DNA from 3 places in the Pseudomonas sp. R151218B TE3479 genome. Region 2 is predicted to be linked to each of the others. Evidence: predicted binding sites of a transcription regulator. Region 2 holds the regulator's gene; each other region holds the start of a gene.
The links. The regulator FliA, encoded in region 2, starts transcription of late flagellar genes. The targets are predictions, from matches to a motif close to CTAAAGTTTNNNNNNNNNNNGCCGNTAA.
Positions count from the first base shown of each region.

Region 1 (7,853 bases), 1.1 Mb from region 2:
GCGCATCCCAGATGGCCAGGTCGGCGGCGCCGAGACGGCTTTGCAGGTATTCGCGGGTGGCGGTGGGGGCTTCGTGCAGCGTCAGGCTGACCGGGCCCGCGACGGGGGCAGGGACGTCGATGGACACAGGCAGGCTTTCGCCCAGCCACGACAGCAGGCCGCCGTCGAGGTAGTGGTAGTTCGAGTGGCCGATCACGTCCAGCAGCCAGATAAAACGCCCGGCCCAGCCGCCGCCTTCATCGTCATAGACCACATAGACCGCATCCGGATGGTGCCCGAGTTCGCCGAACAGGGCTTCCAGGTCGGCCTTGGCCGGCAGCAGGCCCGGCGCTGGCGGTTGGCCGAGCTGGGTGCGCTTGGGGTCGACGAAACGTGCGCCGGGGATGTGCCCGGTGCTGTAGCGCGCGGCGCTGGTCAGGTCCACCAGAATCAGTTCGCGGGCGGCGAGGCGCGGCAGCAGTTCGCTCGGCTCGATCACCAGCGGCAAGCCAGAGAAGTCAGGCATGTGAGGTCTCCAGGGGCGCAAAGGGAAAGGATTGTAGCAAGTTCAGCGACCGCGGTTGGTAAAGGTATGCAGGGCCCTTTCGATGCATTGCACGGTTTTGCCGAAGGCTTGCACGGTGATATCCGAGAACGGCCCGCCGCCCTGGTCCACCGCCACCAGCATGATCACCCGGCCATTGCAGGTCAGTGAGCGCAGCAGCAGGTGCTCACCCCGGAACAGGCTGCGTAGGCCCGGCGGCAGTAGTGCCGAAAACTGCGGGTTGTTGTCCGGGTTCAGGCGAACCTGGGCCTGCTGGGCCAGCAACCGTTGCAATATTTTGCTCTGGCTGATGGTAAAGCTCATGGCCGCGGCCTCCTTGGGCAGGCCGGCGGTCTGGTGTACGCGCACGCTGGTCTGGCTGCGGTCGGCCATCAGGATCATCACTCGGCGCATGCCACAGGCCACCAGGACGTCCCGTGCCGAGGTGGTCAGGTGCATGGCATTGCGGAAGGGGCTCGGCTCCACCAGCATGGCGGAGCATTGCTTGCGCCACTGGCTCAGGTCTTGGGCGCTGGGCGGAGCGGCGGGCAGCAAGCCGGGGTGGATTCGGCGACTGCCCGCGGGCCAGATCAACGCCACGGCTGGGTGCCAGAGGTCCGGCATGGCGTGATGATGGGCGCTGTTGGCCGCTTGTTGGTGCAGCTGTTGCTGGACCTCATCCATCGACATCTGCAGATACAAACTGGTGAGGTACTGCCAGCGTATGAGCGCGGGGCTGTCCCAGGCCTGTTGTGCGGCCAGTGCCAGGCCGTTGGCCAGCAACACGGTGTTGGCCGGCTGGTTGAGCCAGCGTCGCAGGGTCGGATCGTCGTCCAGGCGATTCTGCTGGCGCAGGGGGTGTTCGCTGTCCCGGGCGATGCGCAGGACTTTCACCAGCTCGCGGCGTTCATTGAGCAGCAGGCGGTACCCTTGTGCCACCCAGATGGGCAAGCGCCAGGTTTCCACCAGCGCCAGGCAGATTTCCAGCAGGCTGGCGCCGAACAGTTCGCGCTCCACCTTGGGCGCGGGCTCGCCTTTATGGATGACCCGCAATTCCCATTCCCCGAGCAAGCGCGGATGGGTCAGGGCCAGGGGCCAGAGCGGTGACAGGAACAACAGGCTGCCCCAGTGTATGTCTTGCCACAGCCGCGCCAGGCGGCTGGCAAAAAAACCATTGGCCTGTTGCGTGGCGTGCTGGCTGATCAACTGCAGCTGGCGCAAGGCGATGGGTATTTCATGCTCCGGCAACGATGGCAGGCGGGCGAGCAGTTCCTCGGTACGCTTGAGGCCGAGGCGGTTGATGGCCACTTCGAGGTTTTCCGCAGGTTCTGCAAGGCTGCCATGGGTGTGATGGTTGGCCTCGCGGATGACGCTCAGGGCCAGGGCGGGGCTGTCCTGCATCAGGTCGGCGATGTCGCGCAATGAGCGGCGGCTGTCGGCGAGGGCCTTGCAGACCAGGTCGTGGCTGGCCTGGGGCACTGGCAGATGCACGCCCTTGAGCAGCTTCACCCAACCTTCGAGAGTGGTCGGTCGGGGCGTTGGAAGCTTGGTTTCGTTAGTCATGGCTGGACGTGATCATCGTATGAATTCTCTACGCCCGGAACGGGGCAAATTGGCTTTTCGCCAGAACAGCCTATAGTCTGGCGCAGTTTTGCCGATAAGTAGAAGAAGAGATTTTTCAGCTTCCGAATATGACCTTGAACCCGACTTAAATAAGTACTTTCTATCTATGGCTAAAATTATCGGCATCATTGTCGTGTTCGCGAGCGTGCTCGGCGGATACGTGCTCTCCCATGGCAAGATTGCCGCCCTGATCCAGCCCTTCGAGGTATTGATCATCGGTGGCGCGGCCCTCGGTGCGTTTCTGCAGGCCAACCCTGGCTATATGACGATGCACGTGCTCAAGAAATCCCTGGGCATGTTCAGTTCGCGCTTTAGCCACACCTTCTACCTCGAGGTGCTGGGGCTGATCTACGAGATCCTCAACAAGAGCCGCCGCGAAGGCATGATGGCGATCGAAGGCGATATCGAAGACGCCGCCGCCAGCCCGATTTTCGCCAAGTACCCGGCTGTGCTCAAGGACGCCCGCATGACGGCGTTCATCTGTGATTACCTGCGCATCATGTCGTCCGGCAACATGGCGCCCCACGAGCTCGAAGGCCTGTTCGACATGGAGCTGTACAGCCTCAAGGAAGACCTGGAGCACCCCTCCCACGCGGTCAACGGCATCGCCGACGGCATGCCTGGCTTCGGTATCGTCGCGGCGGTATTGGGCATCGTGGTGACCATGGCGTCCCTGGGCGATGGCGACCAGAAATCCATCGGCCTGCACGTGGGTGCCGCACTGGTGGGTACCTTCTTCGGTATTTTGGCCGCGTACGGTTTCTTCGGTCCGCTGGCCCATTCCCTGGCCCATGATGCCAAGGAAGAGCTCAACGTCTACGAGGCCATCAAGGCGTCCCTGGTGGCCTCGGCCTCGGGCATGCCGCCATCGTTGGCGGTGGAGTTCGGTCGCAAGGTCCTGTACCCGGCGCACCGTCCAAGCTTCGCCGAGCTGGAACAAGCGGTTCGCGGTCGCTAAGTCATGGAAAATAACCAGCCGATCATCGTCAAGCGCGTCAAGCGCATCGCCGGCGGCCACCATGGCGGTGCTTGGAAAATCGCCTTCGCCGACTTCGCAACGGCGATGATGGCGTTCTTCCTGGTGCTGTGGTTGCTGTCCACGGCGACCCCGGAACAGAAGATCGCCATCGCCGGTTACTTCAAGGACCCGGTCGGCTTTTCCGAAAGTGGCACGCCCTACATCATCGACCTGGGCGGCTCACCGACCCTGGCCCCGGAAAACACACTCAACCCCGAGGTCAAGTCCCAGCCCCAGCCTGACAAGGTGACGGTGGATTCCGAGCAGGTCGAAGGCATGGCCGAACAGGTCGAGCGCGAGCGCCTGGAACTGCTGCTGCAGGAATTGCAGAACAAGGTCGAAGAGAACCCGCAACTGCAGAAATTCAAGGACCAGATCCTGTTCGAAATCACCCCGAACGGCTTGCGTATCCAGATCATGGACGCCGAGAACCGGCCGATGTTCGATTCCGGCAGCGCGCGCCTGAAGCCGTATTTCGAAGACATCCTGCTGGCCATGGCCGACACCATCAAGGCGGTGCCGAACAAGATCAGCATCAGTGGTCATACCGATGCCAAACCCTACATCGGCAAGGGTGACTACGGTAACTGGGAGCTGTCCGCCAACCGCGCCAACGCGGCCCGTCGCGCCCTGGTGGCCGGCAGTTATCCGGACGAGCAGGTGGCGCGGGTAGTCGGTTATGCGTCTTCGGCGCTGTTCGACCGCAAGGACCCGTTCAACCCGGTCAACCGGCGTATCGATATCGTGGTGTTGACCAAGAAGGCGCAGAAAGCCATCGAGGGTTCACAAACCGACGATCCGGCACCCGATCCGATCCCGGGCGAGGGCGCGCCGGGTGAAGTGCCTGCTCCGGCCGCCACACCTGGCGCGGCGGTCGATCCGAACGCGTTGCCGGCAGACCAGCAACCCGTGCCGGCCCATGAACTGCGCGAGCGGCTGAACCTGTTCGACGATGCCGCGCCCAAGCCTCCCGGAGCGCCGGCGCAGTGATCTGAAGGTTTGTCGATGGACCTGTGGCGAGGGGATTTATCCCCGTTGGGCTGCGTAGCAGCCCCCTATGCCTACAGGGGTACGAAAGGGAGGGGGGCGCTTCGCGCCCCAGCGGGGATAAATCCCCTCGCCACAACTGTGTCCGGCTTCCCTTCCTTTCAGCTCAGTAACTGCTTTCCGGCAGGCTGGCGATGATCGAGCGGTAGCTGTTCATCCGTTGCTGATGCACGCGACCTTCTTCCAGGGCCTTGAGCAGGGCGCAACCGGGTTCGCGGTCGTGCTTGCAGTCGCGGAAGCGGCAGGTGCCGATCAGTTCGTTGAATTCGATGAACCCGGCTTCGACATCGGCCCGGCTGACGTGCCCCAGGCCGAATTCACGGATACCCGGCGAGTCGATCAATTCACCGCCGCCAGGGAAGTGGAACAGCCGCGCGGTGGTGGTGGTGTGGGTGCCCTGGCCGGACAGCTCGGACAACGGCCCGACGCGCGTCTCGACTTCTGGCAGCAGGCTGTTGACCAGCGAAGACTTGCCCACGCCAGACTGGCCGACGAACACACTGATGCGCCCGTCCAGTTGTTGTTGCAATTGCTCCATGCCGTTGCCGTGATGGGCCGAGACTTCCAGCACTGGGTAACCCAAATCCCGATAGACCGACAGCAGGGCGTTCAGCGCCGGGGCGTTGTGTTCGTCGATCAGGTCGAACTTGTTGAGCAGCAACAACGGACGGATACCCGCGTGTTCGGCGGCCACCAGGTAACGGTCGATCAGGTTGGCGTGGGGTTCGGGCAACGGGGCGAACACGATGACGATCATGTCGACGTTGGCGGCCACGGGCTTGAGTTGGCCGCGGCTGTCCGGCCGGCACAGCTCGGTGTGGCGCGGCAACTGCGCGACGATCACGCCGATGCCTTGGTTGCCGGCCCGCCAGACCACCTGGTCGCCTGTCACCAGCGCCGGCAGGTTGGCGCGCAAGTGGCAGCGGAATACCTGGCCGGCCAGTTCGCCTTCCTGGGCCTCGACCTCGACCTGCACGCCGAAGTGGGCGATCACCAGGCCGGTCTGTTCAGGGCCCAGGTCGCCACCCTCCAGGGCTTCGACAGCACTGGATTCGCGTTTGGCGGCGCGGGCGGCGCGCTCGCCCTGGATCTTTTCGATGCGCCAGTTCTGACGACGATTGAGTTGGCGTTTGGCCATGGGTGTTCCGTATGAAGAAATGCAGCGAATAGGGTAAAACGGCGGCGAGTTTAGCACGCCCAAGGACCTGCCTAAGCTAAACTGCGTGGCTACGCCGAGGAGCTTCCCTATGCAAAACCCGCAGAACCTGATCTGGATCGACCTGGAAATGACCGGTCTGAACCCTGACACCGACGTCATCATCGAAATGGCCACCATCGTCACCGACAGCGACCTCAACACCCTGGCCGAAGGCCCGGTGATCGCGATCCACCACAGCGACGAAGTCCTGGCTGGCATGGACGAGTGGAACACGCGCCAGCACGGCGGCTCGGGCCTGACCCAGCGGGTGCGCGAGAGCAAGATCAGCATGGCCGAGGCCGAGGCCCAGACCCTCGCTTTCCTGGAGCAGTGGGTGCCCAAGGGCAAGTCGCCGATCTGTGGCAACAGCATCTGCCAGGATCGTCGCTTCCTTTATACCCACATGAAATCCCTGGAAAGCTACTTCCACTACCGCAACCTGGACGTCTCCACCCTCAAGGAGCTGGCCGCCCGCTGGGCCCCAGAAGTGCGCGACAGTTTCCAGAAGGGCAGCACCCATCTGGCCCTGGACGACATCCGTGAGTCCATTGCCGAGTTGCAGCATTACCGCAAGCATTTCATAAAGTTCTAACCGGCAACCCGGCGACTGGCGAGATTGCTTTTGTGGCGAGGGAGCTTGCTCCCGCTGGCCTGCGAAGCAGGCCCCGGCAGTCCTTCAGGTAGACCGAATTGTCCGGTTTGCGACTGCTGCGCAGCCGAGCGGGAGCAAGCTCCCTCGCCACAGGGATCTATTTGGACCAAGGACAGGAGGTTTAGGTCGAGGCCGTTGCTTTGCCCTCTTTTGGTGCCTGCCCGAAATGGCTAGACTGCGCGCCTTCCTGCAAGGACCGCCATCATGTTGCTGATGCTTTATCTGATCGCCATCACCGCCGAAGCCATGACCGGCGCCTTGTCTGCCGGGCGTCGGGGTATGGACTGGTTTGGCGTGGTGCTGATCGCCTGTGTCACGGCGCTGGGTGGCGGCTCGGTGCGCGATGTGCTGCTCGGTCATTACCCGCTCACCTGGGTCAAGCACCCGGAATACCTGGTGCTGACCACCGCGGCGGCGATGCTGACGGTGTTCCTGGCGCGCTGGATGCGCCATCTGCGTTCGCTGTTTCTGGTGCTCGACGCCGTAGGTCTGGTGGCGTTCACCCTGATTGGCTGCATGACCGCCCTGGAAATGGGCCATGGCATGCTGGTGGCATCGGTCAGCGGGGTGATCACCGGTGTATTTGGCGGCATACTGCGGGACATCTTCTGCAACGATATTCCGCTGATCTTCCGTCGTGAACTCTACGCCAGCGTCTCGTTTGCCGCGGCGTGGTGTTATCTACTGTGTGTCTTCCTGCAACTGCCGAACGAGCAGGCAATCCTCATCACCTTGTTCGGCGGTTTCCTGCTGCGGCTCCTGGCGATTCGCTTTCACTGGGAAATGCCGAAATTCGTCTACAACGACGAGGTCTGACGCTCGGCATGTTGGCGCAACGCCCACGCCACGTGCTCGCGCACCAGTTCCGACGGGTAGTCGCGCCGCGCCTCGAGCGCTTGCAGCACGGGAATGGTTGAAGGCGCGTTGCCCAGGCCCACCGCCAGGTTGCGCAGCCAGCGCTCGTAACCGGCTCGGCGTAACGGTGAGCCCTCGGTGCTGCTGAGGAATTTCTCTTCGTCCCACATGAACAGCTCGGCCAGCCCGGCATTGTCCAGGTTGTGCCGCGGCTTGAAGTCGCTTTCCTCGGACGGACGGGCAAAGCGGTTCCACGGGCAGACGATCTGGCAGTCGTCACAGCCGAACACCCGATTGCCGATCAGTGGCCGCAGCTCTTCAGGAATGGCGCTTTTCAACTCGATGGTCAGGTAGGAAATACAACGGCGAGCATCGAGCACGTAAGGTCCGACGAAGGCATTCGTAGGACAGATGTCCAGGCATGCGGTGCATTTTCCGCAATGCTCGGTGCCGTGGGGCGGGTCGATGGGTAGCGGCAGGTCGACAAACAGCTCGCTCAGGAAGAAATAGCTGCCGGCCTTGCGGTTCAGGACCAGGGTGTTTTTACCGATCCAGCCCAGGCCGGCCTGTTCTGCGATGGCTTTTTCCAGCACTGGTGCGCTGTCGACAAAGGCGCGGTAGCCAAAGGGGCCGATGACCGCCTGAATTTTTTCCGCCAATTGCTGCACGCGTTTACGGATCAATTTGTGGTAATCGCGGCCCAACGCATAACGCGAGACGTAGGCTTTTTCCGGTTGGGCGAGCAATTGTGCCATTTGCGTATCGCCCGGCAAGTAATCCATGCGCAGGGAAACCACCCGCAGCGTGCCCGGCACCAGTTCCTCGGGGTGCGAGCGTTTGCTGCCATGGGCGCCCATGTAGTCCATTTCGCCGTGATAGCCGGCCTCAAGCCAGCGTTGCAGGTGTTGTTCATGCTCGGCCAGGTCCAGGCCGCTGA
Region 1 covers NZ_JBRJHV010000001.1:1,640,673-1,648,525, forward strand. Annotated here, with positions in the region: gene AB7M32_RS07300 (rhodanese-like domain-containing protein) at 1-505, opposite strand, end outside; gene AB7M32_RS07305 (HDOD domain-containing protein) at 548-2,086, opposite strand; gene motA (flagellar motor stator protein MotA) at 2,253-3,104, shown strand; gene motB (flagellar motor protein MotB) at 3,108-4,154, shown strand; gene rsgA (small ribosomal subunit biogenesis GTPase RsgA) at 4,318-5,349, opposite strand; gene orn (oligoribonuclease) at 5,459-6,001, shown strand; gene AB7M32_RS07330 (trimeric intracellular cation channel family protein) at 6,263-6,877, shown strand; gene queG (tRNA epoxyqueuosine(34) reductase QueG) at 6,859-7,853, opposite strand, start outside.
Region 1: motA (flagellar motor stator protein MotA) is a predicted target of FliA. The motif match lies at 2,157-2,184, and genes of this name have one in related genera.

Region 2 (7,853 bases):
ATCAGGGTCGGCATGATCGCCAAGGTCAACGGGACCTTGATGACGATCTTCGAGCCCTGGCCCTTGGTCGAATAGATGTTGATCGAACCGTTGAGCTGGGAAATCTTGGTTTTCACCACGTCCATGCCCACGCCACGGCCCGAAACGTCGGAAATCTCGGTCTTGGTCGAGAAACCCGGGGCGAAGATCAGGTTGTAGCACTCGGTGTCGCTCAGGCGGTCGGCGGCATCCTTGTCCATTACGCCGCGTTTCACCGCGATGGAACGCAGCACGTTCGGGTCCATGCCTTTGCCGTCGTCGGAGATCGACAACAGGATGTGGTCACCTTCCTGCTCGGCGGCCAGGATCACCTTGCCGCTGCGGACCTTGCCCGAGGCTTCGCGTTCTTCCGGCGACTCGATGCCGTGGTCGACCGCGTTGCGCACCAAGTGGACCAGCGGGTCGGCCAGGGCCTCGACAAGGTTCTTGTCGAGGTCGGTCTCTTCACCCACCAGTTCCAGGTTGATTTCTTTCTTGAGCTGGCGAGCCAGGTCGCGAACCAGGCGCGGGAAGCGCCCGAAGACTTTCTTGATCGGCTGCATCCGGGTCTTCATGACCGCGGTCTGCAAATCGGCCGTGACCACGTCGAGGTTCGACACGGCCTTGGACATGGCTTCGTCCTGGCTGTTGAGACCCAGGCGCACCAGACGGTTACGCACTAGCACCAGTTCGCCGACCATGTTCATGATCTCGTCCAGGCGTGCGGTGTCGACCCGAACGGTGGTCTCGGCTTCGCTGGCCGGTTTTTCCGCTGGCGCAGCCGCCGGAGCCCGGGCTGGCGCCGGGGCGGCAGCGGCAGGCTTGGCGGGCTCGGCCTTGGGTTCCGGTGCCTTGGCTGCGGGTTTGGGCGCAGCAGCCTTGGCCGCCGGTGCCGCCGCGGTGGCGGCAGGCGCGGCAGACGCCGTACCGACTTCGCTGAACTTGCCCTTGCCATGCAGCTCATCGAGCAGCGATTCGAATTCGTGGTCGCTGATCAGATCGCTGCCAGCGGCAGCGGCGGCAGGCTTGGCCGGCGTCGGCGCCGAAGCGATGGCCGAATCCAGCGCGTCAACGGCAAAGGTGCCCTTGCCGTGCAACTGGTCGAGCAACGCTTCGAATTCGTCGTCGGTGATGTCGGAGCTGTCGCCAGCCGCTTTCGGGGCGGCGGGGGCCGTCGGCGGAACGACCGCATCCGGCGCGAACTGGCCCTTGCCGTGAAGCTGGTCGAGCAGCGACTCGAACTCGGCATCGGTGATTTCATCGCTGCCAGCCCCGGCGCCCTGCGCAGCAGGTGCGACCTGAGCGGCCGGCGCCTCGGCCTGGGCCTTGACGGTATTCAGGGAGTCCAGCAGCTGTTCGAACTCATTATCGGTAATGTCACCCGATTCTTCGGCGACCGGCTCTTCAACCACCGCTTCGGCAACCGGCGCCGCTTCGTCAGCCGATTGCGGCTCGGCCAGGCGTGCCAGCGCGGCGAGCAACTCAGGGGTAGCAGGGGTAATCGGCGAGCGCTCGCGCACTTCGCTGAACATGCTGTTGACCGCATCCAGCGCTTCGAGCACCACGTCCATCAACTCCGAGTCAACACGACGCTCACCCTTGCGCAGGATGTCGAACACGTTCTCGGCAATGTGACAGCACTCCACCAGCTCGTTGAGCTGGAGGAAGCCGGCGCCTCCTTTTACAGTGTGGAAACCGCGAAAAATTGCATTGAGCAGATCCGCATCATCAGGTCGGCTTTCCAGCTCGACCAGTTGTTCGGATAGTTGCTCTAGAATCTCGCCGGCCTCAACCAGGAAATCCTGAAGGATCTCTTCATCGGCGCCGAAGCTCATTAATGGCTGCTCCTAAAACAGGGCTAAAACTCAGAATCCAAGGCTGGACAGCAAATCGTCCACATCGTCCTGACCGGACATAACGTCTTCTCTTTTATCGGCATGAATTTGCGGACCTTCACCCTGAGAGAGATGTTTTTGTGGATCTTTTTCAGCGAGCATCGCTTCACGGTCGTGTTCGATACCTGCAAAGCGGTCGACCTGGCTGGCCATCAACACCAGTTTGAGCAGATTACTTTCAACTTCGGTGACCAACTGGGTCACGCGCTTGATCACCTGACCGGTCAGGTCCTGATAGTCCTGGGCCAGCAGAATGTCGTTGAGGTTGCTTGCCACGGCGCGGTTCTCGGTGCTGCTGCGCGTCAGGAAACCGTCGACCCGACGGGCCAGCTCCCGAAACTCTTCAGCACCGACTTCACGACGCATGAACCGGCCCCAGTCGGTACTCAAGGCCTGGGCGTCTTCGCTCAGGCCATTGACCAGCGGCGTTGCGCTCTCCACCAGGTCCATGGTGCGGTTGGCCGCGGCTTCGGTCAGCTTGACCACATACCCCAGGCGCTCGGTGGCGTCGGTGATCTGCGAGACTTCCTCGGCCTGCGGCATGTGCGGGTCGATCTGGAAATTGACAATCGCGCTGTGCAGTTCACGCGTGAGCTTGCCCACTTCCTGATACAGACCGCGGTCACGGGTCTGGTTGAGCTCATGGATCATTTGAACCGCATCGCCAAAGCGGCCTTTTTCAAGGCTGTCGACCAGTTCGCGGGCATGTTTTTTCAGGGTCGATTCGAAATCGCCCATTGAAGATTCGTTGTCCATAGCTCCCCCGTGGCGCCGTTAACCGATGCGTTCGAAGATTTTTTCGATCTTCTCTTTCAACGCCTGGGCCGTGAAGGGTTTGACCACATAGCCGTTCACACCGGCCTGGGCCGCTTCGATGATCTGCTCGCGCTTGGCTTCGGCAGTGACCATCAGCACCGGAAGATGCTTGAGTTTTTCGTCGGCACGCACTTGGCGCAGCAGGTCGATACCGGTCATGCCCGGCATGTTCCAGTCGGTGACCAGAAAATCGAAGTTGCCACTGTGCAACATCGGGAGCGCAGTGGTCCCGTCATCTGCTTCGGCCGTGTTGGTGAACCCAAGGTCACGCAACAGGTTTTTAATGATCCGCCGCATCGTTGAGAAGTCATCAACGATGAGGATTTTCATGTTCTTGTCCAATTCGACCTCCAAGCAGTCTTAAACGCGCCCAGCACCTGGACGCGCCATTTCAATCAAATCCGGCACAACACTCGACAACGGTCTGGAGCACAACGGATGGAGACTGGCGCAGCACCTGCCAGGCCAGCCTCGTCGCAGTGTCCCCACACTGCCTGTCAACGCGCTCGCCACTCCCCCAAACGCCCCCGCAAACGGGCCGCGCACTGGCTGTGTAACTGGCTGACCCGCGATTCGCTGACCCCCAGGACCTCACCGATTTCCTTGAGGTTCAGCTCTTCGTCGTAGTACAGCGCCAAGACCAGCCGCTCACGCTCCGGCAAATTGGCAATCGCATCCGCCAGCGCACTCTGGAAACGTTCATCTTCCAGGTCACGCGACGGCTCCATGTGAGCACTCGCGTTATCCTCGTGCAGCCCTTCGTGTTCGCCGTCCTGCAACAGGTCGTCGAAACTGAACAGGCGACTGCCCAAGGTATCGTTCAAAATCCCGTAATAATCGTCGAGACTCAACTGGAGTTCGGCCGCAACTTCATGATCTTTAGCGTCACGCCCGGTTTTCGCTTCAATTGCCCGAATCGCGTCACTGACCATGCGGGTATTGCGGTGCACCGAACGCGGCGCCCAATCGCCCTTGCGGACTTCATCGAGCATCGCCCCGCGAATGCGGATACCGGCATAAGTCTCGAAACTGGCACCTTTGCTGGCGTCGTATTTGTTCGACACTTCAAGCAGGCCGATCATGCCGGCCTGGATCAAGTCCTCCACCTGGACACTGGCCGGCAACCGCGCCAGCAAGTGGTAGGCAATACGCTTGACCAGTGGCGCATAACGCTCGATCAATTCGTATTGGGCGTCCCGTGCCGATTTTTTGTAGAGATGGTTGTAACCGCTGGCTGTCATAGCACGGGCCCTGCTGTTTGTTGCACAAGACGCTCGACGAAAAATTCCAGATGCCCGCGGGGGTTGGCCGGCAGTGGCCAGGTATCGACCTTCTGGGCGATCGCCTTGAACGCCAGCGCGCATTTGGAACGAGGAAAAGCTTCATAAACGGCACGTTGCTTCTGGACGGCCTTGCGTACGCTTTCGTCGTACGGCACGGCGCCGACGTATTGTAGGGCGACGTCCAGGAAACGATCGGTGACCTTGGTCAACTTGGCGAACAGGTTGCGCCCTTCCTGCGGGCTCTGGGCCATATTGGCCAGGACGCGGAAGCGGTTCATGCCATAGTCGCGGTTCAGCAGTTTGATCAGGGCGTAGGCGTCGGTGATGGACGTCGGTTCGTCGCAGACCACCAGCAGCACTTCCTGGGCGGCGCGGACGAAACTGACGACCGAGTCGCCGATGCCGGCCGCGGTGTCGATCACCAGCACATCGAGGTTGTCGCCGATGTCGCTGAAGGCCTGGATCAGGCCCGCGTGCTGGGCCGGGGTCAGGTGAACCATGCTCTGGGTACCGGAGGCAGCCGGCACGATGCGAATCCCGCCCGGCCCCTGCAACAGCACGTCGCGCAGTTCGCAACGGCCCTCGATCACGTCCGCCAGGGTGCGTTTGGGGGTAAGCCCCAGCAGCACGTCGACGTTCGCCAGGCCCAGGTCGGCGTCCAGCAGCATGACCCGTCGGCCAAGCTCTGCCAGAGCCAGGGACAAGTTCACTGACACGTTAGTCTTCCCGACGCCACCTTTGCCGCCGGTCACCGCGATCACCTGTACGGGATGCATGCTGCCCATGTTCGTTCTTTACCTTGTCTTCTTAGACGGAGGCCACATTACTGGCTGCGCGTTCGCATAAGGAACAATGCATGGCAGACCATCGATGTAGGTACAAAAAATATTCATGATTACCTCAGCCGACCTGTTTGGTCGGGCTGTGGTAGATGTCAGCGAACATGTCAGCCATGGCTTCTTCGCTGGGTTCTTCCTGCATTTGCACACTCACGGCACGGCTGACCAGTTGATGACGGCGCGGCAGATGCAAATCATCCGGGATCCGCGGCCCATCGGTCAGGTAGGCCACCGGCAGTTCATGACCGATCGCCAGGCTCAACACCTCGCCCAGGCTTGCCGTTTCGTCCAGCTTAGTCAGGATGCAGCCAGCCAGTCCGCAGCGCTTGTAGCTGTGGTATGCGGCGGTTAGAACCTGTTTCTGGCTGGTGGTTGCCAACACGAGATAATTTTTTGACTTGATACCGCGTCCGGCCAGGCTTTCGAGCTGCATGCGCAGGGCCGGATCGCTGGCTTGCAGGCCTGCGGTATCGATCAGCACGACGCGCTTGCGCAGCAGCGGCTCGAGCGCCTGGGCCAGGGATTGGCCCGGATCCACATGAGTCACCGACACATTGAGGATCCGGCCCAGGGTCTTGAGTTGTTCCTGGGCACCGATGCGGAAACTGTCCATGCTCACCAGGGCGATGCTCTGGGCGCCGTACTTGAGTACATAACGGGCGGCGAGCTTGGCCAGGGTGGTGGTCTTGCCCATGCCGGCAGGACCGACCATGGCAATCACCCCGCCCTCCTCCAGCGGCTCGACTTCCGGCGTGGCGATCATCCGCGCCAGGTGCGCCAGCAACATGCGCCAGGCCTGGCGAGGCTCTTCGATACCATTGATCAGCGCCAGCAGGTCCCGGGACAACGGGCCGGACAAGCCGATGCGTTGCAGGCGACGCCACAGGTTGGCCTGGGCCGGACGGCTGCCTTGCAGCTGATTCCAGGCCAGGGAGCCGAGTTGGACTTCCATCAGTTCGCGCAGGCTGTTGAGTTCGAAGCGCATCGAGTCCAGGGCGCGCGGGTCGAGCCCGCGGGCAGGCGCGGCGGGTGCCGGCTCAGGACGACGCGGTTCGGCCTGGGCCTGCTCGATCAGCGGCTCGGCAGCGGTCAACGGCAGGCCCGCGGTCAGCGGCTGGCCGGCGAACAATTGACGATTGGTGCCCGCGGCACCCTCGCCTTCGCTGCTGCGCAGGCTCAGTTCGGCCTGGGCGCTGGCGATGCGCGATTGGGTCTTGCGCAGCTCGTCTTCGAGTTCCATGTTCGGAACCCGCGGGGCCAGCGCAGACAGTTTGTAATCCAGGGCCGCCGTCAGCTCGACACCGCCGGCGATACGACGGTTGCCAATGATGGCTGCTTCAGCGCCCAGCTCGTCACGAACCAGTTTCATGGCCTGACGCATGTCGGCGGCGAAAAAACGCTTCACTTGCATAAACCACTACCTCAGCCGTTGGGCCCTACTGTCGCAACGATGGTCACTTGCTTGTTGTCCGGTATTTCCTGGTACGCCAACACATGCAGCCCCGGGACCGCGAGGCGACCGAATCGCGAGAGCATCGCGCGAATCGGACCGGCCACCAGCAGGATCACCGGTTGGCCTTGCATCTCCTGCCGCTGGGCTGCTTCGATCAGCGAACGCTGCAGCTTCTCGGCCATGCTTGGCTCCAGCAGAACACCCTCTTCCGAGCCTTGTCCTGCCTTCTGCAGACTATTGAGCAATATCTGTTCCAACCTTGGCTCCAAGGTGATCACAGGCAGCTCAGACTCAGTGCCTACAATGCTTTGGACGATTGCGCGGGACACGCCGACCCGAACCGCAGCCACCAAGGCGGCGGTATCTTGACTCTTGGAGGCGTTGTTGGCGATGGCCTCGGCGATACTGCGTATGTCGCGCACGGGCACTTGTTCGGCCAACAGCGCCTGCAGCACCTTGAGCAACTGCGACAACGAAACCACGCCCGGCACCAGCTCTTCAGCCAGTTTTGGCGAGCCTTTGGCCAGCACTTGCAGGAGTTGCTGGACTTCTTCGTGGCCAATCAGCTCGCTGGAGTGCTTGTACAGGATCTGGTTCAAGTGGGTCGCCACCACGGTACTGGCGTCCACCACGGTATAACCGAGGGACTGGGCCTGGGCCCGCTGGCTGATTTCGATCCACACCGCTTCCAGGCCGAAAGCCGGATCCTTGGCGGTGATGCCGTTGAGGCTGCCATAGACCTGGCCCGGGTTGATCGCCAATTCACGGTCGGGGTAGATCTCGGCTTCGGCCAGAATCACCCCCATCAAGGTCAGGCGATAGGCACTCGGCGCCAGGTCGAGGTTGTCGCGAATGTGCACAGTGGGCATCAGGAAGCCCAGGTCCTGGGAGAGCTTCTTGCGCACCCCCTTGATCCGCGCCAGCAACTGACCACCCTGGTTACGGTCGACCAAGGGAATCAGGCGATAGCCGACTTCCAGGCCGATCATGTCGATCGGGGTCACGTCATCCCAGCCCAGCTCCTTGGTTTCCATGGCACGGGCCGGCGACGGCAGCAGTTCCTGCTGGCGCTTGACCTCTTGCAGAGCCTGGACTTTCTGCACGTTCTGCTTCTTCCAGAACAGGTAGGCACCACCCGCGGCGGCGGCGGCCATGGTCAGGAAGGAAATGTGCGGCATCCCCGGCACCAGGCCCATCACGGCCATCAGACCGGCCGCGACGGCCAGGGCCTTGGGCGAAGCGAACATCTGCCGGCCGATCTGCTTGCCCATGTCTTCGGAGCCCGAAGCACGGGTCACCATGATCGCGGCCGCTGTGGATAACAACAGTGATGGCAATTGCGCCACCAAACCGTCACCAATGGTCAACAAGGCGTAAACCCTGCCGGCGTCGCCAAACGACATGTTGTGTTGGAAGATGCCGACAGCCATGCCGCCGATCAGGTTGATGAACAGAATCAGCAGGCCGGCGATGGCGTCACCGCGCACGAATTTGCTGGCACCGTCCATGGAACCGTAGAACTCGGCTTCTTGGGCCACTTCCAGGCGAC
Region 2 covers NZ_JBRJHV010000001.1:2,775,291-2,783,143, reverse strand. Annotated here, with positions in the region: gene AB7M32_RS12445 (chemotaxis protein CheA) at 1-1,853, opposite strand, end outside; gene AB7M32_RS12440 (protein phosphatase CheZ) at 1,884-2,669, opposite strand; gene AB7M32_RS12435 (chemotaxis response regulator CheY) at 2,688-3,059, opposite strand; gene fliA (RNA polymerase sigma factor FliA) at 3,227-3,970, opposite strand; gene fleN (flagellar synthesis regulator FleN) at 3,967-4,797, opposite strand; gene flhF (flagellar biosynthesis protein FlhF) at 4,913-6,262, opposite strand; gene flhA (flagellar biosynthesis protein FlhA) at 6,274-7,853, opposite strand, start outside.

Region 3 (7,853 bases), 3.2 Mb from region 2:
ATTGACCGTCGCTGGCGGAGTGGTGACCGTGGTCAACTTGCCGCTCGAATCGAAGTTCATGGTCGAAGGGATCGGCGCAGTCGCACCGGTCGTGGTCGGCAAGGTGCCGTTTAGGTTACGACCATCGATCAAGGTATAGACATTCCAGGTGTTACCGGAAGTCTTGACCATGTACTGGTCCATGGAATGCTGGTTGCCCTGGGTGTCGTAGACCGGGGTGGTGAATTGCTTGGTGAACGTGGCCGTGTCGGCCGGATTGAACGCGGCGGTGATCGGCGTGGCCGTCGAGTTCAGGTTGATCGTCGAGGACACCAGGCTGGTGGCAGTCGGCGGCAGGTTCGAGGTGTCGATGCGCAGGTCGGTCAGGATGCCGTTCTGGATCTTGCCGTTGGCATCCACGCCATAGCCCTGCAGACGCGCAGTACCATCGCTGTTGGTGATGAAACCTTCCTTGTCGGTCTTGAACGTACCGGCACGGGTGTAGCTCAGGGAGCCGTCATTGCTCAAGACAAAGAAGCCCTGGCCCTGGATGCCCATGTCCAGCACGTTGCCGGTGTTGTTGACGTCACCCTGGCCGAACTGCTGGGAAACGTTGGCCAGGCGCACGCCGTTGCCGACGGTCTTGCTGCCCGAACCCAGCTTGGTGGCCGAGTAGACGTCTTCGAATTCCGCGCGGGACGATTTGAAACCGGTGGTCGCCACGTTGGCGATGTTATTGCCGGTCACGTCCAGCTGTTTGTTGGCTGCATAGAGACCGCTAAGGCCGATGTTAAAAGACATGTTGACTCCTTTTGCCGGTTAGTCGGCTCTACATACCAATAGTTTGTACTTTGGACAGGGCAATGCTGCCCAGCCCGGCCAGGTTGAGCATCAGCTCGCCGCCTGTCTGGCTGATGGTCACGCTGCTGACCGTGGCCGGCAGGTTGGTGATCAGCGACGTGGCCTTGCCGTCGATGGTGGTCGAGGCCGCGAAGGTGTAAGTGCCCGATTCAACAACCGTGCCCGCGTCGTTCTTGCCATCCCAGATGAAGGCCGAGTTGCCGGCGTTCTGGCTACCGAGGTCAATGGTGCGAACAGTCTTGCCGTCCTTGTCCACGATCTTGACCGCGACAGAGGACACCGATGCAGGTACCACCACCGTGCCGTTGAGGCTCTTGGAGGTATCGACCACAGCCTTGTCACCCGGGGCAATGACCGAGCGCCCGACCAGCGACGAGGCTTGCAAGGCCTGGGACGAGTTGTAGTTGCCGGCGATACCTTTCACGGTATCGTTGAGAGTGGTGATGCCTTCCAGGCTGCTGAACTGCGCCAACTGGGCAACGAACTCACCGTTGTCCTGGGGCTCCAGCGGGTTCTGGTTTTTCAGCTGGGTAACGAGCAGTTGCAGGAACGCATCCTTGCCCAGCTCCTTCTTGCCGGTCGCCGCACCTGTCATTGCCCCGAGGGTATCGGAGGTGTTGTTGGTCTTGACCGAGGAGTTGGCCAGAATCTCGTTGAGGCTCAAACCGCTTGTGGTGTTGGTAACGCTCATGTGACTCGCCCCTTATCACTGACCGAGGGTCAGGACCTTCTGCATCATGGCTTTGGCGGTGTTCATCATTTCGGCGTTGGTCTGGAACGAACGACTGGCGGAAATCATGTCGGCCATTTCTTCGACGACGTTGACGTTCGGGTAATAGACATAACCCTTGGCGTCCGCAGCCGGATGGTTTGGCTCATAACGTGCTTCGAGGTTGCTCTGGTCTTCGACCACGCCAAGCACCTGTACGCCCTGCCCGGCCGCTTCCTGGTCCTGGAACAGCGAGTCGCTGCCGCCGGACTGGCCACCCTGGAACATGGTGGCGAATACCGGGTGACGGGCGCGGTAGGTCTGGTCGATGCTCGACGAAACGGTCTCGGCGTTGGCGATGTTACTGGCGACGGTGTTCAGGCGAGTGGTCTGGGCACTCATGGCACTGCCGGCAATGTTGAATACGCTAGCAATCGACATGGCTTACTCTCCGCGCAGGGCCGATACCAGCCCTTTGAACTTACTGTTGAGCAGGGTGAAGCTGGCCTGGAAGTTCACGGAGTTTTCCGCGTAGTTGGACTGTTCCAGTTGAGCGTCCACGGTGTTCTGGTCGATCGACGGCTGCATCGGCGTGCGATACATCAGCGACTCGTCGCCATTACCCAGGCCTTCGGCTTCGATATGACGGCTGTTGGTCATGTTCAAGGCGAAGTGGCCGTTCTTGGCCTTATCGTTCTGCTCGGCGAGCACCTTGGAAAAGTCCAGGTCCCGCGCCTTGTAGTTCGGGGTGTCGGCGTTGGCGATGTTGTTGGCCAGGACTTCGGCACGCTGGGCGCGGAAGCTCAGGGCCTGTTCGTGGATACCGAGCGCTTTATCGAAGCTGATGCTCATGTCGGAAACCTTTGGGTGACCAGAATGTACGTACAACGGCTAAAGCAAGCGCCGTGCCATTTCCAAAAACCCCATAAACCGGGGCTTTGCGGGCACCGGCAAAGCGGCAATGCCAGAAAAGCGGCAACGGGTTTCCGCTTTTCTGCCGCTTTTCTGCCGCTTTCATCAGGCGACGCGAGTCAAAATGTGGGAGCGAGCTTGCTCGCGATAGCGGTCTGTCAGGGACATGGATTTTGGATGTGCCGCCGCTATCGCGAGCAAGCTCGCTCCCACAGGAGATGGTCCTGGCTGGCAGGCAAAAAAAAGGAGCCCCTTGGGACTCCGCTTTTTTTTGACAATCCAGGCCAATCACTTCGCCTGGTAGATGATCCCCGGGCTGCACTGGACCATCTGGTAATGGTCCGGCAAACCGTTCAACGCCTCGGAGGCGCCAAGGAACAGGTAGCCGCCCGGCTTGAGCGTGCCGTGGATGCGCAGCAGGATGTCTTTCTTCACTTCGGCGGAGAAGTAGATCAGCACGTTGCGGCAAAACACGATGTCGAACTTGCCCAGGCTGGCGTAGCTGTCCAGCAGGTTGAACGAGCGGAACTCCACCCGGCTCTTGATCGGTGCCTTGACCACCCACTTGCCCGGCCCTTTCGGGTCGAAGTAGCGTTGCAGCCGGTCCGGCGACAAACCACGGCCGATGGCCAGGCTGTCGTACTCGCCGGTCTTGCAGTTATTGAGCATGGTCCCGGACAGGTCCGTGGCAACGATCTGCACGCCGCCTTTCAACTGGCCCAGGTTGGAGCGTTCGAACTCATCGATGGACATCGACAGCGAATAGGGTTCCTGCCCCGACGAACAGGCCGCCGACCAGATCCGCAGGCGCTGACCAGGGCTGGCCTTGATGGCGGCCGGCAGCACTTTGTTCTTCAGCACCTCGAACGGATAGGTGTCCCGAAACCACAGGGTTTCGTTGGTGGTCATGGCGTCCACCACCATCTCGCGCAAGCCGCTGCGCGGTTGGGTCTGGATACGCTGCACAAGCTCGCCCAATGACTTGAGGCCCTGTTGCTCCATCAATTTATTGAGACGGCTCGACACCAGGTATTGCTTGTTTTCACCAAGCAAGATGCCACAGGCTTTTTCCAGGAAGACCCGGAACTGTTCGAAATCCAAATTACCCGTAGACAAGATACCGCCTCTTTCATCGTGTTGACTTGCCGGGCGCACAACGCACCCGACCTTTACTTTATTCTGCTGCCTTGATCCGATCGACCACCCGGGACGCCAGGTCATCGGGACGGAATTTCGCCAGGAAATCGTCGGCACCGACCTTCTTGACCATCGCCTGGTTGAAAACCCCGGACAACGAAGTATGCAAGATGATGTGCAGCTTTTGCATGCGCGGATCACTGCGGATTTCCGAGGTCAGGGTGTACCCGTCCATCTCCGGCATCTCGATGTCGGAGATCATCATCAGGAACTCCTCTTCGGGCTTCTTGCCCTCGTCGACCAGCGCACGCAGGTAATCCAGCGCCTGCCGCCCATCGTTCAACGCCACCACTTCCACACCGACCGTTTGCAGGCAACGGGTCACCTGCTTACGTGCCACCGACGAATCATCGACAGTCAGCACCCGCAGCGAAATCGCCTTGTGCTGGGTCTCGGCGTCCACCACCCCCGCAGAAATCGCCTCCGGCGTGGGCGCCACTTCGGCGAGGATCTTCTCCACGTCGATGATTTCCACCAACTGGTTGTCGACCCGCGTCACTGCCGTCAGGTAATGGTCGCGGCCGGTGCCCTTGGGCGGTGGATGGATCTCCTCCCAGTTCATGTTGACGATGCGCTCCACCGAGCGCACCAGGAACCCCTGGGTCTTGGTGTTGTACTCGGTGATGATCACGAACGGATTGCTCTGGTCCAGCAACCGACCGGAACCGGTCGCCATCGCCAGGTCGAGAATCGGGATGGTCGCACCCCGGATATTGGCCACACCGCACACGACGGGGCTGGATTTGGGCATCAGGGTCAGCTTGGGGCATTGCAGCACCTCGCGGACCTTGAATACGTTGATCCCGTACATTTGTTGGCCGTCGAGACGGAACAACAACAGCTCCAGGCGATTCTGACCGACCAGCTGAGTGCGCTGGTTCACCGAATCCATTACTCCCGCCATGCCCTGACTCCTACCTAACGCTAAAGTGTCCGACGCGCATTCATCACTAAACGGCACGGGGCTTGCTATTGAACCGGCATGAACGCACAAACGACATTTTCTCGACGCCTGACCACTCACTGCCGCCACTGGCTCGGTGCACTGCTGGCTGCCTGCCTGTTCACTTCGGGCGGTCCTGCCCTTGCGGCGGCTCCGGTTACCTTGCCTGATCTCCTTATCGGCGTCACTCAGGGCTTTCTTGAATTCACCGTAGAAGACTACCTGGCAACCAGTCAAACCGAAGGTCGTTACGAAATCGAAGTCAACCAGCTCGACCCGCGCTTGCGCATGCCCATGTGTGACAAGGAATTGACTGCTTCGCTGGAGAGCCCGGCCCGGCCCCTGGGCCGCGTCACGGTGAAGGTTCGTTGCGACAGCGCCGCGCCCTGGACGGTGTTCGTGCCCGCTCAAGTGCGCCTGTTCCGGGAAATTGTCACCACCACGCGTCCGCTCAAGCGGGCCGGGATCGTCGAGCCCCAGGACGTGATGTTGCGCGAACGGGACATCAGCCAGATCACCCAAGGCTTCCTGACCTCTGTCGATCAGGCCATCGGGCAGAAACTTGTCCGACCAATGGTCGCCGACCAGGTCGTGACGCTGGTGCACCTGGAACAGGCCGAGGTGGTCCGCAAGGGCGACCAGGTGGTCATCACCGCCCGCAGCGGCTCACTGGCCGTGCGGATGCCCGGCGAGGCCCTGTCCAACGGCGGCATGCGTGAACAGATACGGGTAAAAAACCTCAATTCCCAGCGCGTCATCAAAGCGCAAGTGATGGCCCCAGGCCAAGTGGAAGTGGCGATGTAATGACCCGGTAAAGGAGGTAGAAAGCTGGCGCTTGATCCCTGTGTTCCCTAGACTGTGCCTTACGCAAAGGCAAGCGCAGACGTGCGCACGTTCATTGAATAAATGAGCCTAAAGTTTTTTTGGGAATGGCCGAAAACATGGCAAGCGTCCAAATACCCAGAGGTTTTTTACCATGGTCATCGATTTCAATCGTTTAAACAGCTCTTCACCGCTGACAGGCACTACGCGTACCAGCGCCACCAAGGAAACCGTCGAAACCGACAAATCCGCACCGGTGTCCACGCCAGCCGAAAAGGTCAGCAACGGGGAGTCGGTACACCTCAGCAATGAGGCTCAGCAGTTGCAGAAGCTCACTGACAAGCTGCGCGATCAACCTGTCGTCGACAACGCCCGCGTGGCCGAGTTGAAAGCAGCCATCGCCGATGGCAGCTACAAAGTCGACAGCAACCGCGTAGCCAGCAAACTGCTCAACTTCGAAGCCCAGCGCTAGGCCGCCGCCTGCGCCAGGCTTTTGGACGCTAAGACCCAAGGCCAGCCATGCACGACACTCATTTATTGCAACTGATCATTGACGACTTCGTTCCAGCGCAACAACTGCTGGAGCTATTGCAGGCCGAATCCGTGGCACTGCACGGTCGTGACATGCCTTTGCTGGAAACTATCCTGGCACAGAAACAGGCACTGATCATCTTGCTCGACCAGCATGGCCGCAAGCGCAGCGAGATCCTCGCCAGCCTCAACCTGCCCGCCAGTCATGACGGCCTTGAGCAGTTGGCCGCCCAGTCGACCATCGGCGATCAGCTGCGGTCCCAGAGCAAAGTACTCAACGACCTGCTCGCCCAATGCCAGGCGACCAACGCCCGCAACGGCCAGTCGATCCAGATGCAGCAGGCCGCCACCGCCAACCAGTTGCGTATTCTCAACGGCGGCGAGATCCCGACGCTGTATGACGCCAGCGGTTCGACGGCCCGAATGGTCAAGCACCGTCCGCTCAGCCAGGCATGAAACGAACAATGCCTTCGCTCTATCAACGCGCGATACATGCTGGCAAAATGCCGGCCATTCGTAGTCGTATTTTGCCTGGAGATTGACCCACCGTGTTCAATGCCTCAAACGCGGATGACGCTCCGCAGCCCCCCAAGGTCCTCACCACGCCCCTGGAAATTTCTGGCAACCTGCGGATGCTGCAAGATAGCCACGACCCGCTGATCATTACCTTCCATGAACGTACCCAGCGCTTCCAGAGCTATCTGGTCAATGTCGACCGCGAGACCAACTCCATCGCCCTGGATGAAATGATTCCCCGGGACGGCGAGCGTTTCCTGCTGGCCGGCGAGCCGTTTCGCGTCGAAGGTTTCCATGACGGCGTGCGCATCGCCTGGGATGGCAAGGGCCCACTGACCATCGATGAATCCAGCGACGGTCGCTGCTATCGCGGCGCCCTACCCGACGAAGTGGTCTACCACCAGCGTCGCAACGCCTTCCGCGCCGCCCTGAAACTGGCCCAACTGGTGAGCGTTGAACTGGGTGGCGACAAGCTCAAGTCTCCCGTGGAGGGCAAGCTGCTGGATATTTCCGCTACCGGTTGCAAGCTGCGTTTCGACGGCGACATCACCCAACGCCTGCAATTGGGCCAGGTGTACGAGCGCTTCATCGCGGCCCTGCCGTTTGGCAACATGATCGCCCCGGTCGAGCTGCGTTACCTGCATTTCGAAGAAAGATTCAACACCACGTTCGCCGGCGTACGCTTCCACAACATCAGCGGCCTGGTGCAACGACAGGTCGAGCGGTTCGTCTACCAGCTCCAGCGCGAAGCCCGGCGCTTCGATAAAGACGACCTCTGATGGTCGAGCCATGAAAAAACGGGCAGTCCCTTGCGGTGACTGCCCGTTTTTTTATGTCCGCTTCAAGGCCTGGCCTGGGTAAAGCTGGGGGGCTCAGGCGCCTCGGCGTCATCTTCAGCCACGGTCTCAGGGGTGGGCTCGGGCTCCACCTCCGGGCTGGCCGGTGCCTGCATCTGCTCCTGCACCACTTGTTCATCCACCCGCGGATCGAGGCACGCCACCAGAGGCGAACTCGACATGCTGTCCGGCATCGCCACGTGATGCAGCGGTGCGTCATCGACCTGATGCAGGTTGGTCACCGCTTTCGGCCGGATCCGCCACACCAGCACCAGGGCGAAGAAGGCGAAAAAGCCGTAGAGCATCTGGCTTCCGAACATCTTCATCAGCACACCCGCCACCAACGGCCCGATACTGGCGCCAACGCCATAGGTCACCAATAGCATCGCGGTCAGGGACACCCTTCGATCCGCTTCGACGTGGTCGTTGGAAAACGCCACCGCCAGCGGATACAGACAGAACTGCACCAGCGAACAGAAGAACCCGGCGACGAACAGCACCTCCAGCGGCACCGCCGGCAGGATCGCCAACGGCAGCGCACAAATCG
Region 3 covers NZ_JBRJHV010000001.1:5,960,087-5,967,939, forward strand. Annotated here, with positions in the region: gene flgE (flagellar hook protein FlgE) at 1-780, opposite strand, end outside; gene flgD (flagellar hook assembly protein FlgD) at 809-1,531, opposite strand; gene flgC (flagellar basal body rod protein FlgC) at 1,547-1,990, opposite strand; gene flgB (flagellar basal body rod protein FlgB) at 1,994-2,401, opposite strand; gene cheR (protein-glutamate O-methyltransferase CheR) at 2,750-3,577, opposite strand; gene AB7M32_RS25965 (chemotaxis protein CheV) at 3,636-4,562, opposite strand; gene flgA (flagellar basal body P-ring formation chaperone FlgA) at 4,641-5,405, shown strand; gene flgM (flagellar biosynthesis anti-sigma factor FlgM) at 5,578-5,895, shown strand; gene AB7M32_RS25980 (flagella synthesis protein FlgN) at 5,943-6,410, shown strand; gene AB7M32_RS25985 (flagellar brake protein) at 6,503-7,249, shown strand; gene AB7M32_RS25990 (MFS transporter) at 7,312-7,853, opposite strand, start outside.
Region 3: flgM (flagellar biosynthesis anti-sigma factor FlgM) is a predicted target of FliA. The motif match lies at 5,514-5,541, and genes of this name have one in related genera.